DNA from 4 places in the Pseudomonas hefeiensis genome. Region 3 is predicted to be linked to each of the others. Evidence: predicted binding sites of a transcription regulator. Region 3 holds the regulator's gene; each other region holds the start of a gene.
The links. Region 3 encodes FliA, which starts transcription of late flagellar genes. Its sites were predicted from a motif close to CTAAAGTTTNNNNNNNNNNNGCCGNTAA; they were not measured.
Positions count from the first base shown of each region.

Region 1: the regulator FliA is predicted to act here: its motif matches at 1,896-1,923, upstream of PSH57_RS15870 (methyl-accepting chemotaxis protein).
Region 2: the regulator FliA is predicted to act here: its motif matches at 1,888-1,915, upstream of PSH57_RS29440 (methyl-accepting chemotaxis protein).
Region 4: the regulator FliA is predicted to act here: its motif matches at 2,139-2,166, upstream of PSH57_RS02105 (methyl-accepting chemotaxis protein).

Region 1 is NZ_CP117449.1:3,562,953-3,567,139, forward strand. Features, by position in the region: gene PSH57_RS15860 (sodium:solute symporter family protein) at 1-1,437, opposite strand, end outside; gene PSH57_RS15865 (DUF4212 domain-containing protein) at 1,449-1,715, opposite strand; gene PSH57_RS15870 (methyl-accepting chemotaxis protein) at 1,960-3,756, shown strand.
Region 2 is NZ_CP117449.1:969,722-973,908, reverse strand. Features, by position in the region: gene PSH57_RS29440 (methyl-accepting chemotaxis protein) at 1-1,795, opposite strand, end outside; gene ampE (regulatory signaling modulator protein AmpE) at 2,079-2,915, opposite strand; gene ampD (1,6-anhydro-N-acetylmuramyl-L-alanine amidase AmpD) at 2,912-3,472, opposite strand; gene PSH57_RS04150 (DUF1631 domain-containing protein) at 3,537-4,187, opposite strand, start outside.
Region 3 is NZ_CP117449.1:4,633,603-4,637,789, forward strand. Features, by position in the region: gene PSH57_RS20750 (chemotaxis protein CheA) at 1-138, opposite strand, end outside; gene PSH57_RS20755 (protein phosphatase CheZ) at 169-954, opposite strand; gene PSH57_RS20760 (chemotaxis response regulator CheY) at 973-1,344, opposite strand; gene fliA (RNA polymerase sigma factor FliA) at 1,512-2,255, opposite strand; gene fleN (flagellar synthesis regulator FleN) at 2,252-3,082, opposite strand; partial or broken gene flhF (flagellar biosynthesis protein FlhF) at 3,200-4,187, opposite strand, start outside.
Region 4 is NZ_CP117449.1:488,428-492,614, forward strand. Features, by position in the region: gene PSH57_RS02105 (methyl-accepting chemotaxis protein) at 179-2,086, opposite strand; gene PSH57_RS02110 (16S rRNA (uracil(1498)-N(3))-methyltransferase) at 2,219-2,926, opposite strand; gene tatC (twin-arginine translocase subunit TatC) at 2,923-3,717, opposite strand; gene tatB (Sec-independent protein translocase protein TatB) at 3,714-4,133, opposite strand; gene PSH57_RS02125 (twin-arginine translocase TatA/TatE family subunit) at 4,144-4,187, opposite strand, start outside.

The DNA of each region.
Region 1 (4,187 bases), 1.1 Mb from region 3:
AAAGGCGAACGCCACCACCTGGGCCACGAATGCCGGCGGATAGATGCCGAACAACCCGGCGATCAGTACCGCTACGCCAGCGGCCATCCGGGCGGCCAGCAACTCTTGTCTTTCGCTGATCCGGGGCATGATGTTGCATTTAAGCAGGTCATGGGAAACCGATGTGGAAATCACCAGCAGCAAGCCCGCTGCTGTCGACAGCGCCGCCGCCAGGCCGCCAGCGGCAATCAGGGCGATCACCCAGCCTGGCAACCCGGCAATCTCCGGGTTGGCCAGAACCATGATGTCGTTGTCGACATACAGTTCGTTGGCCACTGGTGAAACCTGGTTGCTCAGCAGCCGCTGCTCGTTCGCCCCGCGTTCACCCGTGAAGCTCGGCGCGCCGACCAGGGCCGCCCCCGGGCCATACTGGATGATGCCGTCATTGTTCTTATCTGCCCAGGCGATCAGACCCGAGTTTTCCCACGTCTTGAGCCAGGCCGGCGCGGTGGCGTAGCTGACGTTGGGGATCGAGGTCAGCAGATTGGTGCGCGCGAAAGCCGCCACGGCCGGCGCTGTAGTGTAGAGAATGGCGATGAACAGCAGTGCGTAGCCTGCTGACTTGCGCGCATCACGCACGGTCGGCGTAGTGAAGAAGCGCACAATCACATGAGGCAGGCCCGCGGTCCCGACCATCAACGCCATGGTGATGAAAAACACGTCGATGGTCGATTTGGTGCCGTCGGTATAGGCCGTGAAGCCCAGCTCCGCACCCAGCCCGTTGAGCCGCTCGATCACACTTTGGCCGGAGCCGGTGACCTCGCTGATGAAGCCCAGTTGCGGGATCGGATTGCCGGTGATCATCATCGAGATATAAATCGCCGGCACCATGTAGGCAAAAATCATTACGCAGTACTGCGCCACCTGGGTGTAGGTGATGCCCTTCATGCCGCCCAGCACGGAGTAGAAGAACACGATGGCCATACCGATCATCACGCCGGTATTGATATCCACCTCCAGGTAACGGGAGAACACGATGCCCACGCCACGCATTTGCCCCGCCACATACGTGAAGGAAATGAAGATCACGCAGATCACCGCCACCACCCGCGCCGTCTGCGAGTAGTAACGCGCACCAACGAACTCCGGCACGGTGAACTTGCCGAACTTGCGCAGATACGGCGCCAGACACATCGCCAGCAGCACATAGCCACCGGTCCAGCCCATCAGGTAGACCGAGCCGTCATAGCCGGCGAAGGCGATGATCCCGGCCATGGAGATGAATGAGGCGGCCGACATCCAGTCGGCCCCGGTGGCCATGCCGTTGAGTACCGGGTGCACGCCTTTGCTGGCCACGTAGTACTCGCTGGTGGAGCCGGCGCGCGTCCAGATGGCAATGCCGATATAGAGCGCAAAGGACGCACCGACGAACAGGTAGATCAGGGTTTGGGTATCCATGCTCGTCGGCCTCAGTCTTCGTGGACGTCATACTTGCGATCGAGCTGATTCATCTTCCAGACATAGAAGAAAATCTCGAGCACAAAGACATAGATGGACCCCTGCTGGGCGAACCAGAATCCCAGGGGCGTACCGAAGAAGCTGATGGTGTTGAGCTGGTCAACCAGCAAAATGCCAAAGCCGAACGACACCAAGAACCAGATTGCCAGCAACATCAGCATCCAGCGCAGGTTTTCCGTCCAGTAGGCACGCGCAGCCTGTTGTTTTTGAGCGGACATGAAATCAACTCCCGTTGTTTTTATTGTTTTCCACTCAAACCGTAGCAGTCACCGGGCAGAGCGCTAGTACGACTTTCGTCTAACCTCCCTCCCCTGAATATTGACATTCGCCTTCCCCCCTTAACGGGACGGGTTAAAGACCGCGGAAACCCTCGTCGTGATATCAAATCGCCCATTATCCTAAAGCTTTGCCGTACGCGGTCGAATGTATGCCATCGAAGTATTTTTTACCCGGGAGCAACGGATGCAGACGCTAAAGGCCTTGTACGAGTCTATCGAGATGCAGTTTTTCGATACGCTCACCAAAAAGCTGTCGAGCCTTTTCCTGCTGGTCGTGGTCAGTGGGCTGCTTTATTGGGTGGCGGTCAGTGCCCGCGCCGACATTGTGCTGCAGTTGCACACAGCTCAACTGGACCCCGTGCTACTGGGGCAAGTCGAGGGCCGGCTCGACAGCCTCACCCATGCCCTGCTCTTCGGCGCGCTGCTGACGCTGTGCATGATCAGCTTCATGGTCTGGTACTTTCGCCACCTCATCGTGCGCCCCGTCACGGCCATGACCAAGGCCCTCGAGGAGATCGCCAGCGGTGAAGGCGACCTGTCCAAAGACCTGCCCCTGGTGACCCACGACGAAATCCGCGTGCTGGCCGACACCTGCAACCGTTTCCTGGCCAAGCAGCGGGAGATCATCAGTAATGTCCAGGCGCTGACCGTGCACATTGCGGTCGAATCGGCGCGCTCGTTGAAAAACATCAGCGACTCCAGCGACAGCGCTACCCACCAGGCCCGCTTCGCCAAGGAAGTGATGGACCAGAGCAACACCGCCGTGGGCCGCATCGAAGAAGTTTCACGCCAGACCCAGGGCATCTCCAGCACCACCGCCCAGAACCTGAGCATGGCCCGCGACTCCTATGCCGAGCTGCTGGAGGTGACGGGTAACATCAGCGAAATATCCAGCAGCCTCAATGAGTTCGCCACGCTGGTAGGCGCCCTGAACCAACGCTCTTCCAGCATCAAGTCCATCGTTGGGCTGATCCAGCAGATCTCTGCCCAAACCAACCTGCTGGCCCTCAATGCGGCCATCGAAGCCGCCCGGGCCGGTGAAAGCGGCCGGGGTTTTGCCGTGGTGGCCGATGAGGTGCGCACGCTGGCGCAGAATGTCAGCCGGGCCACGGACGATATCTCGCGCAACATCGACGCCATGCTCGAAGAAGTCAGTTCCACACATGAACAGACCAACCAGATCAGCCACAGCGCCCGGGAAACCCAGAAAGTCGTGGAGCGCGCCTCGGGCCATTTCGAAAGCATGATCGGCGACTTCGAATCCACCAATGGCAAATTGGCCGATATCGCTTCCCATATCCAGTTGTTCGCCGAATCCAACACAGGCATCAACGAACGGGTCACGCAGATCCATGCCGACAGCCAGTCGATAGACCAACGCATGCAGCATTCGGCAACGGCGACCCGCGACCTGTCCGGTGTCGCTGAAAAGGTCCAGGCATTGTTGGGCCGGTTCGTGCTCGGTCATGGCAAGCTGGATGCCGCCATCACCCGGGCCAGCCAGTGCCGCGATAGCCTCCAGGTCCAGCTGGAGGCGCTGCAGCAGGATGGTCTCAACCTGTTCGATCAGAACTACCAACTGATTCCCGGCACCGATCCCAAGCAATACATGACCAGCTACACCGAACGCTTTGCCCAGGTGTGCCAGGAGCAATGCGACAAACTCACCCGCAGCACCCCGGGCGGTAAAGTCTCATTCATCGTCGACACCAAGGGTTATTGCCCGGTGAACAACAGCTGGGTTTCCAAACAGCCGACGGGCGAGCGTGCCGTCGACCTGCCGGTGTGCCGCAACAAACGGATCTTCAACGACCCGATCGGCCTGCGCGCGGCGGGCAACACCCAGCGCTTCCTGCTCCAGACCTACCTGCGCGATACCGGGGAAATCATGACCGAGATCGACGTCCCGTTTTTCTTCGGCGGCCGCCATTGGGGCAACTTGCGGGTCGGGTTCGATGCGGCGGTGTTGTTGGCAGAGTGATGCATTGCAACTGGTTCGGTGGTGAAGCAAATCCCGAGGCTATCCTAAAACAACTGTGGGAGCGGGCTTGCTCGCGATAGCGGTGTGTCAGCAAACATCAATGCTGCTGACCTGACGCCTTCGCGAGCAGGCTCGCTCCCACAAGGGGATCGGTGGTGTTTCCGAATCCCGAGGCCACTGCAAAACAACTGTGGGAGCGAGCCTGCTCGCGATAGCGGTGGATCAGCAAACATCAATGCTGCTGACCTGACGCCTTCGCGAGCAGGCTCGCTCCCACAAGGGTTCTGTGGTGATGCAAATCCCGAGGCCACCGCAAAACAACTGTGGGAGCGGGCCTGCTCGCGATAGCGGTGGGTCAGCAAACATCAATGCTGCTGACCTGACGCCTTCGCGAGCAAGCCCGCTCCCACAGGGGTACCTCAACCCAAGCG
Region 2 (4,187 bases), 2.8 Mb from region 3:
GCTGGACCTTTTCCGACTGTCCCACCGTGCCACTGGCCATCTCATGGCTGGTGCCCATGGCTTTGACGGCCGCACCCACGCCGCCGTGCAGGCGGGTGATCATCTCTTCGATTTCTTCGGTCGATTGCTGAGTCCGCTTGGCCAGGGTCCGCACTTCGTCGGCCACCACCGCAAAACCGCGCCCCTGCTCTCCGGCCCGTGCCGCTTCGATCGCGGCGTTGAGCGCCAGCAGGTTAGTCTGCTCGGCGATGCTCTTGATCACGTCCAGCACACGACTGATGGCCTGGCTGTCAGTCGCCAGTTGATTGATCACCTGCACCGACTGATCGATCTCGCTGGCCAAGCGCACGATACTGCTCTGTTGCGACTCCACCAACCCGCGCCCGCTGAGGGTTTCGTCGTTCACGCTGTGGGCGCTACTGACCGCCGCGGCGGCGCTGCGAGCCACTTCCTGGGCAGTGGCCGACATCTGGTTCATCGCCGTGGCGACCAGCTCGATCTGACTGCGCTGCCCGGAAACGGCCTGATTACTCTGGGCCGACACCGCCTCCACCTGTCCGGCCTGGCGCTCGACCTCGGCAACGGTGTGGCCGACCTGTTCGATCAGGTCATGGATCTTCGCCACCGTGCCATTGAACACTTCACCCAACTCCCCCAACTCATCCTTGCTGCGCGCCACGAAGTTGACCGTCATGTCGCCCGCTGCGACCTTATCCATCATTTCGCCGAGATGCTTGAGGGTGGTGCGGGTCGAGGCGTAGAAGCCGGCGTACAGGTAAAAAATCAGCAGGAATACGGCGACCAGCGCAACCGCTTGCAGCACCATGTGACTGCGGTTCTGCTCCAGGCGATGCTGCAGCTGAACGTCCAGAAAACCCAGAGTCACGTCGTTCAGTCGGTAGGTCTGTTCCATCAGACTGCTGACCTGCTCGTAAAACGGCAGCCATGGGGCATCCAGCGTGTCAGCCATCACCACCTGATCTTCGATCAATTCACCGGCTTTCTTCAGGGTCGCCTTGCTGCTTTCGGCCTGAGTGGCAAGCGCCTGCTCGGCGGCCTTGCTAGAACCCAGGGCGTCCTGGAGCTTGAGATCATATTCACCCTGGAGCTTTTCGATTTGCCCCAGCAACTCGTCGAAGCGGGTGCTCGACGCCGAATTGAGAAAGCCCAGGCCCAGGGACGCAGCGCCCAGCGCACGGCCCTCACCCAGGGTTTGGGTAACGTTGGGGGTCACACCGATGATCAGTTCGCTCAGTTGGCGGATGTCGCCTTGGTTGTCGCGGCTCAGGCCAGCCTGGCTGGCAATGATTTGACTGAACATCTGCGCGCTGTTGAGCAGCTTGCCGATCAGTGCGCTTTTGCTTTGCAGGGAGCGTTCGGCCTGCTGGGCCTTGAAAGCGGCAATCATTTCGTCGCGCTTGGCATCGAAAGCGCCGACCTGTTCAGGGTCAACGGTCATGGCCTTCAAGCTCTGTAACCGCGCCAGGACCTGTTTTTCGAGGGTGCCGATCTTCGCCTCTACGTCCCCGGCCTTGCCGGACTGACCGAGGCTGGCATTGATCTGCACCAGGTTGTTCAGGGTTTCCAGGTCCCGCCGCAGGGTCAGGCTGCTGCCCAGCAGATCGAGGCTTTGCAGCTCCACTTGCGTGCCCTGGAATTCGCGATAGGAATCGCGCACCAAAAAGAAGTTGGTCACCAGCATCGGCAGCAGAAATAACACGCTGATCAGGCTGAACTTCATGCCGAAGCTCAGGCGGTTCATCAGCGCGACGGCGGGCCAGAGCAAACTCTTCACAAGGAAGTCTCCCGGTTGTATTTCTTGTTTTTATGGGCATGCGCACAGGGGCAGCAGAAAGCCACTATTTGGGCGCTGTCCCTGTATAGCCTAAATCGGCGGGAAGATTTGTAACTTAAGGTTAACGAGACAGGCCTGACATGATTCGGTGGCGAAGGCATTTATCTGTGGGAGCAAGGCTTGCCCGCGATGCAGGCGCCTCGATTTCTGAAAGACCGCATCGCTGTATCGCGGGCAAGCCTTGCTCCCACAGAATCCCTCTCGCCACAGAGCGCGCGCTTGCCTAAGCCAGCACCGTCCACAGCGCAAAACCGGCATACCAGAGCACCGCTGCACGCAACAACAGTTCCCATAGCCGATCCAGGCTGTTGATGCCGTCCGGCCCGGCGACGGGATCGGGGATCTCACCGGCCACCAGCCCGACCTTGCCGATCAGGTGGGCGGCGCTGATGTTCCAGTTCAGCAATTCATGCAGCATGACCCGGCTGACGGCCACGAAGTTGCCCACCAGGGCGAAGCTCGCAGCTAGCAGCCGCACCGGTACCCAATCGAAGGCATGGCGCAACTGCGCCGCCCGCTCGGCCACGCCGGGGTTCTGACTGTGCTCGGCGGCCAGCGCCAGTAGGCGATAGCTCAGGGCCGCGACCGGCCCCAACAGGAAATACCAGAAAATCACCGCGAAAAAACTCTGATAAGCCTGCCACAGCAGATGCCCTTGGACCTGCTCCAGCAACTGCTCACCACTGTCGGCTTCAATGTTCAGATCGCGCTTGGCCACATGATCGGCTGCTTGCAGGTCTTCCCGACGCCACGCGTCACGAAACGGTCCCAGGTCAGCCAGCAGATCCCCTCGACCCAGGCTGTAAATCACCACCAACAGATGCACCGGCAGCGCCAGCAGACCATAGGCCACCGGCTCCAACACCCACAGCAACAATGCCAGCAGCGCCACGGGTAGCAAGATCAGCACAACCAGCACCAGCCAGGGCCGGTTGATCCAGCGCGGTCCGGTCTCGAGTTTGTTCAGTTCGCGCAGCCAACCGCCGTCACGCTGGACCCGATGGCGCAAGGCCGAGAACTTCTCGATCCAGATCGCCAGCAGCAGCACCAGAAAACTCATTGCCCTTCCCCTTCTGTCAGGGCCGCGCGGTAGCGCGCCCAGTCGAATGCCGGCCCCGGATCGGTCTTGCGACCCGGGGCGATGTCGCTGTGGCCACAGATGCGCGGCAGCGTGATCGCCCTGAACGCCGCCTGCAACTGCCAGGTCAGGCAGACCAATGCGGCATATTGCGCGTCAGTGAAGGGCAGATCATCGGTGCCTTCCAGCTCGATGCCTATGGAAAAATCGTTACACGTCTCCCGCCCTTCAAAGCACGAAACGCCCGCATGCCACGCACGATCCAGACAGGAGACAAACTGGGTAACCACGCCGTCACGCTCGATCAGAAAATGCGCAGACACACGCAGATCGGCGATACCGGCAAAATAGGGATGTTGCGTGACATCCAGACGATTCTGGAAAAACTCCTGCACCTTGCCCGTGGAAAACTGTGCCGGCGGCAGGCTGATGTTGTGGATCACCAGCAGTGAAATTTCGCCCTCGGGGCGCGCATTGAAGTTGGGTGATGGGCAATGCCGCACGCCATCGCACCAACCACTGGCGGGGTCCAACTGCATACAGGTTCCTTCGATGACGTCGGTGAATGCCGCCAGTATGCCGCGATCGGCCCTGGCTGCGCGATCACTTGCCGCGATTGAGCTGACGCAGATTGCCCAGCACCGATTCCAGCGCCCGGTCGAACAGCAAGGTGTCGTCCAACAGACGCGCCGTCCCCCGGCGAAACTCCAGGGCCAGGCTGGTGCGGCTGTGCTCCAGCACTTTGAGGCCAGTGCGGTTGACGAAAACGTATTTGCCGGTAGCCTCGATGATCGCCGCCAGTTTGCAGCGCAGGCTGTTGTCATCTTCCTCCTGGAACTCAACCCAGCTCCCCAACCGCAACTGATCGACCTGAATCAGGCCCACATCATCGGCCGGCAGGTGCACCGCCACACTGTCCTCCGGGGCCTTTTGAGCGGTGCGCAGGACTATTTTCTCCGAGACCTGGACCATGATCGGCGAATTGAACGGCTGGGCCTGTTCCGTCACCTGCCCCATACGTTCGAGGGCCAGCACGTGGAGGGCTTCCAGCTCGCTGAAAAATTCGCCGGTGGCAAACGGGTCGAACGCCGAACGGCTCAGGCCTTCACGCAAGGCTTTAAGCAGCTGCGGCACTATCGTGAGCAAGCGCAGGCCGGCATCCGGCTCCTCGTGATGCTGGACGCTCCAGATCAGTTGTTCCAGGGTCAATACGTCGGCCTGCCACTCGGCTGAATATTTGCCGTGCTTGAAGCA
Region 3 (4,187 bases):
GCGAAAAATTGCATTGAGCAGATCCGCATCATCTGGTCGGCTTTCCAGCTCGACCAATTGCTCGGACAGTTGCTCTAGAATCTCGCCGGCCTCAACCAGGAAATCCTGAAGGATCTCTTCATCGGCGCCGAAGCTCATTAATGGCTGCTCCTAAAACAGGGCTAAAACTCAGAATCCAAGGCTGGACAGCAAATCGTCCACATCGTCCTGACCGGACATAACGTCTTCTCTTTTATCGGCATGAATTTGCGGACCTTCACCCTGAGAGAGATGTTTTTGTGGATCTTTTTCCGCAAGCATCGCTTCACGGTCGTGTTCGATGCCTGCAAAGCGGTCGACCTGGCTGGCCATCAACACCAGTTTGAGCAGATTGCTTTCCACTTCGGTGACCAGTTGGGTCACCCGTTTGATCACCTGGCCGGTCAGGTCTTGATAGTCCTGAGCCAGCAGAATGTCGTTGAGGTTGCTCGCCACGGCGCGGTTCTCGGTGCTACTGCGCGTCAGGAAACCGTCGACCCGACGGGCCAGCTCCCGAAACTCTTCAGCACCGACTTCGCGCCGCATGAAACGGCCCCAGTCGGTGCTCAAGGCCTGGGCTTCATCACTCAGGCCATTGACCAGCGGCGTTGCGCTCTCCACCAGGTCCATGGTGCGGTTGGCCGCGGCCTCGGTCAGCTTGACCACATAACCCAGACGCTCGGTCGCGTCGGTGATCTGCGAGACCTCCTCGGCCTGCGGCATATTCGGATCGATCTGAAAATTGACAATCGCGCTGTGCAGTTCACGCGTGAGCTTGCCCACTTCCTGATACAGACCGCGGTCACGGGTCTGGTTGAGCTCATGGATCATTTGAACCGCATCGCCAAAGCGGCCTTTTTCAAGGCTGTCGACCAGTTCGCGGGCATGTTTTTTCAGGGTCGATTCAAAGTCGCCCATTGAAGATTCGTTATCCATAGCTCCCCCGTGGCGCCGTTAACCGATGCGTTCGAAGATTTTTTCGATCTTCTCTTTCAACGCCTGGGCCGTGAAGGGTTTGACCACGTAGCCGTTCACACCGGCCTGGGCCGCTTCGATGATCTGCTCGCGCTTGGCTTCGGCAGTGACCATCAGCACCGGAAGGTGCTTGAGTTTTTCGTCGGCGCGCACATGGCGCAGCAAGTCGATACCGGTCATGCCGGGCATGTTCCAGTCAGTCACCAGAAAGTCGATGCTTCCGCTGTTGAGAACCGGAATGGCAGTGGTGCCATCGTCGGCCTCGACAGTGTTGGTGAACCCAAGGTCACGCAACAGGTTTTTTATGATCCGCCGCATCGTTGAGAAGTCATCAACGATGAGGATTTTCATGTTCTTGTCCAATTCGACCTCCAAGCAGTCTTAAACGCGCCCAGCACCTGAACGCGCCATTTCAATCAATCCGGCACAACACTCGACAACGGTCTGGAGCACAACGGATGGAGACTGGCGCAGCGCAAGCCATGCCAATCCCGTTCGCAGTGTCCCCACACTGCCTGTCAGCGCGCTCGCCACTCCCCCAAACGCCCCCGCAAACGGGCCGCGCACTGGCTGTGTAACTGGCTGACCCGCGATTCGCTGACCCCCAGGACCTCACCGATTTCCTTGAGGTTCAGCTCTTCGTCGTAGTACAGCGCCAAGACCAGTCGCTCACGCTCCGGCAAATTGGCAATCGCATCCGCCAGCGCGCTCTGGAAACGCTCATCTTCCAGATCACGCGATGGCTCCATGTGAGCACTCGCGCCATCCTCGTGCAGCCCTTCGTGTTCGCCGTCCTGCAACAGGTCGTCGAAACTGAACAGGCGGCTGCCCAAGGTATCGTTCAAAATCCCGTAATAATCATCGAGACTCAATTGGAGTTCGGCCGCAACCTCGTGATCTTTAGCGTCACGCCCGGTTTTAGCTTCAATGGCGCGAATTGCGTCACTGACCATGCGGGTATTGCGATGCACCGAACGCGGCGCCCAATCACCCTTGCGGACTTCATCGAGCATCGCCCCGCGAATGCGGATACCTGCATAGGTCTCGAAACTGGCGCCCTTGCTCGCGTCGTATTTGTTCGACACTTCGAGCAGGCCGATCATGCCCGCCTGGATCAGGTCTTCGACCTGGACACTGGCCGGCAAACGCGCCAGCAAGTGATAGGCGATACGCTTGACCAAAGGCGCGTAACGCTCGATCAGTTCGTATTGGGCGTCCCGTGCCGATTTCTTGTAGAGATGGTTGTAACCGCTGGCTGTCATAACACGGGCCCTGCTGTTTGTTGCACGAGACGCTCGACGAAAAACTCCAGATGCCCGCGCGGGTTGGCCGGCAGCGGCCAGGTATCGACCTTCTGGGCGATTGCCTTGAACGCCAGCGCGCATTTGGAACGTGGAAAGGCTTCATAAACGGCACGTTGCTTCTGGACAGCCTTGCGTACGCTTTCGTCGTAGGGCACAGCGCCGACGTATTGTAGGGCGACATCCAGGAAGCGATCCGTGACCTTCGTCAACTTGGCGAACAGGTTGCGTCCTTCCTGGGGGCTCTGGGCCATGTTGGCCAGGACGCGGAAGCGGTTCATGCCGTAGTCGCGATTCAATAGCTTGATCAGGGCATAGGCGTCGGTGATGGACGTCGGTTCGTCGCAAACCACCAGGAGCACTTCCTGGGCAGCGCGTACGAAACTGACGACCGAATCACCGATACCGGCTGCGGTGTCGATCACCAGCACATCAAGGTTGTCACCGATGTCGCTGAAGGCCTGGATCAGGCCGGCGTGCTGGGCCGGGGTCAGGTGAACCATGCTCTGGGTACCGGACGCCGCGGGCACGATGCGGATTCCGCCCGGCCCCTGCAGCAGCACGTCGCGCAGTTCGCAGCGGCCCTCTATCACGTCCGCCAGCGTGCGCTTGGGTGTGAGCCCCAGCAGCACATCGACGTTCGCCAGGCCCAGGTCGGCGTCCAGCAGCATGACCCGTCGGCCAAGCTCTGCCAGAGCCAGGGACAAGTTCACTGACACGTTAGTCTTGCCGACGCCACCTTTGCCGCCGGTCACCGCGATCACCTGTACGGGATGCATGCTGCCCATGTTCGTTCTTTACCTTGTCTTACTTAGACGGAGGCCACATTACTGGCTGCGCGCTCGCATGAAGGAACAATGCATGGCAGACCATCGATGTAGGTACAAAAAATATTCATGATTACCTCAGCCGACCTGCTTGGTCGGGCTGTGGTAGATGTCAGCGAACATATCAGCCATGGCTTCTTCGCTGGGTTCTTCCTGCATTTGCACACTCACGGCACGACTGACCAGTTGATGACGGCGCGGCAGATGCAAATCATCCGGGATCCGCGGCCCGTCGGTCAGGTAGGCCACCGGTAAATCATGACCGATGGCCAGGCTCAACACCTCGCCCAGGCTTGCCGTTTCATCCAGCTTAGTCAGGATGCAGCCGGCCAGCCCGCAGCGTTTGTAGCTGTGGTATGCGGCGGTTAGAACCTGTTTCTGGCTGGTGGTTGCCAACACGAGATAATTTTTTGACCGGATACCGCGCCCGGCCAGGCTTTCGAGCTGCATGCGCAGGGCCGGATCGCTGGCTTGCAGGCCGGCGGTATCAATCAGTACGACGCGCTTGCGCAGCAGTGGTTCCAGCGCCTGGGCCAGGGACTTGGCCCGGATCCACATGGGTCACCGACACATTGAGGATCCGACCCAGGGTCTTGAGTTGTTCCTGGGCACCGATACGGAAGCTGTCCATGCTCACCAGGGCGATGCTCTGAGCGCCGTACTTGAGTACATAACGCGCTGCGAGCTTGGCCAGGGTGGTGGTCTTGCCCATGCCGGCCGGGCCGACCATGGCAATGACTCCACCTTCTTCGAGGGGCTCGACTTCCGGTGTGGCGATCATCCGCGCCAGGTGCGCCAGCAACATGCGCCAGGCCTGGCGAGGTTCTTCGATATCGTTGATCAGCGCCAGCAGGTCGCGGGACAACGGGCCGGACAGACCGATGCGTTGCAGGCGACGCCACAGGGTTAGCCTGGGCCGGACGGTTGCCTTGCAACTGGTTCCAGGCCAGGGAGCCGAGCTGAACTTCCATCAGTTCACGCAGGCTGTTGAGTTCGAAGCGCATTGAGTCCAAGGCACGCGGGTCGACGCCACCGCCTGACGCTACCTGGGTCGGTGCCGGACGAC
Region 4 (4,187 bases), 2.3 Mb from region 3:
GATCTGGGGCTGTGCTTTTTGGACAGGTAATCAGCGATGAACATCACTTTAAGGTCCATAGGTTTCAGCTCTCTTCAGGGCATGGTCAGATCCTCGTGAAATCGACCATGCCAGTTAAAAACTGTTACCTATGTGCGTGAACTGATTTGTAACCCATGTGGGTGTGTCATACCCCAAGTTAAACCCTGAACCGCCCCACCAACGTCTGCAAATGCACCCCCAACCGCGCCAGCTCAGCACTGGAGGCGGCGGTCTCTTCACTGGACGACGCAGTTTGCTCCGACACATCGCGTACGTTCAGCACGCTGCGGTTGATCTCTTCGGCCACAGCACTCTGCTGCTCAGCCGCCGCAGCGATCTGCTGGTTCATCGACTGAATGGCCGAGACCGTGCGGGTGATGTTTTCCAGGGATCCACCGGCGCGGCGGGTCAGTTCGACGCTGTTGTCGGTCAGGCTGCGGCTGTTGTCCATGATGGTCGCGACCTGCTCGGTGCCCGACTGCAGGCCGATGATCAGTTCTTCGATTTCTTCAGTGGACTTCTGGGTACGCTGGGCCAGGCTGCGGACCTCGTCAGCCACCACCGCGAAACCACGTCCGGCTTCGCCGGCACGGGCCGCTTCGATAGCTGCGTTAAGGGCCAGCAGGTTGGTTTGCTGGGCTACGGACTTGATCACGTCCAGCACGCTGCCAATCTTGTCGCTTTCGCGCTTGAGGTCGCCCATCGCAGTGGTGGAGTTACCCACTTCGACGGCCAGGCGTTCGATCTGGGCGATGGCTTCACCGACCACTTTTTCACCCTCGCGTGCCTGCTGGTCAGCCGCGACGGCCGCTTCGGAAGCTTCCTCGGCATTGCGCGCCACTTCCTGCACCGTGGCGGTCATTTCGTGCATGGCGGTGGCAACCTGGTCGGTTTCCACTTTCTGGCTGTTGACCCCGGCGCTGGTCTGTTCGGTCACGGCCGAGAGTTGTTCGGCGGCGCTGGCGATTTGCGTAACGCCGTCGCTGATGCCGCCGATCAATTGCCGCAGGCCCACGGTCATGCTCTGCATGGCGCGCTGTAATTGGCCCAGTTCGTCGCGGCGCTCGGAGGTGAGGTTGTGGGTCAGGTCGCCCGCAGCAACGCGCTCGGCGACTTTGAGGGTCTGGTCCAGCGGGCCGACGATCTGCCGGGTGATGACCAATGCTGCGATCACGCCGAACAACATGGCCAGCAGGGCAGCCGATACCAGGACAGTCTTGGCCTTGGTGGCGTCGTGGTCGCGCACGGCGGTCTGGGACACGGTCAGGCTTTTGCTGGACTCAAGCAATACCTCGCCTTGCTCGGTCATGCGCTTGAGCGCCGCGGCGGTATCAAGCTGGGAGTCGCGGAACTGGCTGACTGCTGCACGGTAGGCGTTGATCGAATCGCTGGCCTGCTGCAGGTTGGCGGAATGCTCCTCAGGCAACTGCGCCGGCAGGCGTGCAAGAAGTTTGAGGGCATCGGTAATGGCGTCAAGGGCCGGTTGCTGGGCTTCGCTTTTGCCGCTGTAGGTGTAGCCGCGAACCTGGTAGCGCGCTTGCTGGATCGCCTTGCTCAGGGATACCACGTTGTTGAACTGGGCGATGTTCTCGCTTTGTAGCATCGCTTTTTCAACTTCGGCGATGCGGGCCACGGCGTTGTCGGCACTGGCGCCGAGTTTGCTGCGAGCATCTTCACGGCTGACGGTGGCGTTGGCCATCTCGGCGAAGGCGCTTTTGTACTCGGCCACGGCGGCCAGCTGTTTGTCGATCAGCGCCACGTCGGCCGGCTGCTCGATCATCTGGCGTGCGGCGGTCAGGCCGGCCTCGAGTTTGGCTAGCAGATCGTTGACTTCCTGGGGACCGTTCTCGCCCCGTGTGGTGTAGTAGTCCAGGCGCGCCAGGCGCAGGTCCTTGCTCAACTCGTTCAGGGTGGAAATGTAGCCCAGCTTGTCGCCACGGCTGATGACATTGCCCAGACCGCTCCAGCCGGTGAAAGCGATCATCAAGGTTAGAAATAGCACCAGACCGAAGCCGAAGCCGAGTTTGCGATTGACGCCTACGTTTCCCAGACTCTGGGTAAGCATTCGGAACATGCTGATTTCTCCCTTGCTGCACTGAATTGGTTTTATGGGAGCTGTATCGGCGGGACGGGAGGGATCTGTAGAAATGAACTGAGGGTCCTGGAGCTTGCCCTAAAAAGTTTGCAAGCTGCGGGCTCAGAACAGCCGTGCGAGCAGCGCGGTGACGGCAGTTTCGACGCGCAGGATACGTTCGCCCAGTTGTACCGGTTGCAGCCCGGCCTTGGCCAGCAGGTCAATTTCGTAAGGAATCCAGCCGCCTTCGGGGCCGATGGCCAGGGTCACGGATTCGTCCAGTGCGCGAGGGCAGGGGGGGTAGTTTCCTGGATGACCGACCAGACCACGGGTGCCGTTCGCCATGGCCGGCAGGCGGTCTTCAACGAAGGGCTTGAAGCGCTTTTCGATGATGATCTCTGGCAGCACGCTGTCGCGCGCCTGCTCCAGGCCAAGGATCAGTTGTTCGCGAATGGCCTCGGGCTCCAGGAATGGGGTTTGCCAGAAGCTCTTTTCCACACGATAGCTGTTGACCAGCACCACGCGCGGCACACCCATGGTGGCGATGGTCTGGAACACCCGCCGGAGCATTTTTGGTCGAGGCAAGGCCAGTACCAGCGTCAGCGGCAGCTTGGCTGGCGCAGGTTGGTCGAGTGTCACTTGCAGTTCGGCTTCGCGGGCTTCCAGGCGCAGCACCTGGGCCGTGCCCATCAACCCGCCGATACGCCCGACCCGCAGGCTGTCGCCGACGGCGCTGCGGTGCACTTGCTGCATGTGGGTCAAGCGGCGATCGCTCAGCACGACGCGGTCGGGCCCGATGAAGTCGGCCTCTTCAAGCAGCAGCAGGTTCACGCTTGGGTCGCTGGCGGCTGGTCGTTATGGTCGTCGACCGGTTGATCGTCTGCTTCTTCCCGGCGCTTGCGCACCAGGCCGCCGAACAGGATGCCGATCTCGAACAGCAGCCACATCGGCACGGCCAGCAGGGTCTGGGAGAAAATGTCCGGCGGGGTCAGGATCATGCCGACCACGAAGCAGCCGATGATCACGTACGGACGGATTTTCTTCAGGTACGCAACGTCGACCACGCCGATCCACACCAGCAGCACCACGGCTACCGGGATTTCGAACGCCACGCCGAAGGCGAAGAACAGCGTCATGACGAAATCCAGGTAACTGGTGATGTCGGTCATCATTTCCACGCCCGCGGGCGTGGCGGCGGCGAAGAACTTGAAGATCAGCGGGAACACCAGGTAATAGGCGAAGGCCATGCCGGTGTAGAACAGCAGAATGCTGGACATCAGCAGCGGCACGGCGATGCGTTTTTCATGCTTGTACAGGCCTGGCGCGATGAAGCCCCAGATCTGGTGCAGGATCACCGGGATCGCCAGGAACAGCGAGACCATCATCGTCAGCTTGAGCGGCGTCAGGAACGGTGACGACACGTCGGTGGCGATCATCGTCGCGCCTTCCGGCAGGTACTGACGCAGCGGTGTGGAAACGAAGGTGTAGATCTGTTGGGTGAAGGCAAACAGCCCGGCGAAGATGACGAAAATCGCCGCCACACAGCGCAACAGGCGGGTGCGCAACTCGGTGAGGTGCGATACCAGCGGCATCGGCTGGTCGTTTTCAGGAATATCGCTCATGGGGCTCGCGGCGGCAAAGTAGGGTCGTTGGGAACTGCTGGCGTTGCCACTGTCGGGGCGGGCTCCACGGGGTTCGCGGGCTCGGATCCCACAGGCGGCGTGTCATCCACCGGCGCCTGTGGGGCAATCGTCGGCTCGACCGCTGGCTGAACCGGTGTCGGCTCCTGCTGGGTCGGGGTGAAGATTTTCCGCGCTTCCTGCTCCAAGGACAGAATGTGTTCGTTGTGAAGTTGCCGACGAATGTCGTCGGCCCCGATTTCACGTTCAACTTCCTGTTTGATCGCATTGAAACTGCGCTTGAGCCGCCCGATCCATAGACCTGCGGTGCGCGCAGCGCCCGGCAGCCGCTCGGGGCCCAGCACCAGCAGGGCAACGAGGCCGACGAGCAGCAGTTCAGTGAAGCTGATCCCAAACATTAGTCAGTGCTCACGAGTCTTTGCGGGCCGGCTCTTCGACTTTCTGTGCCTGCA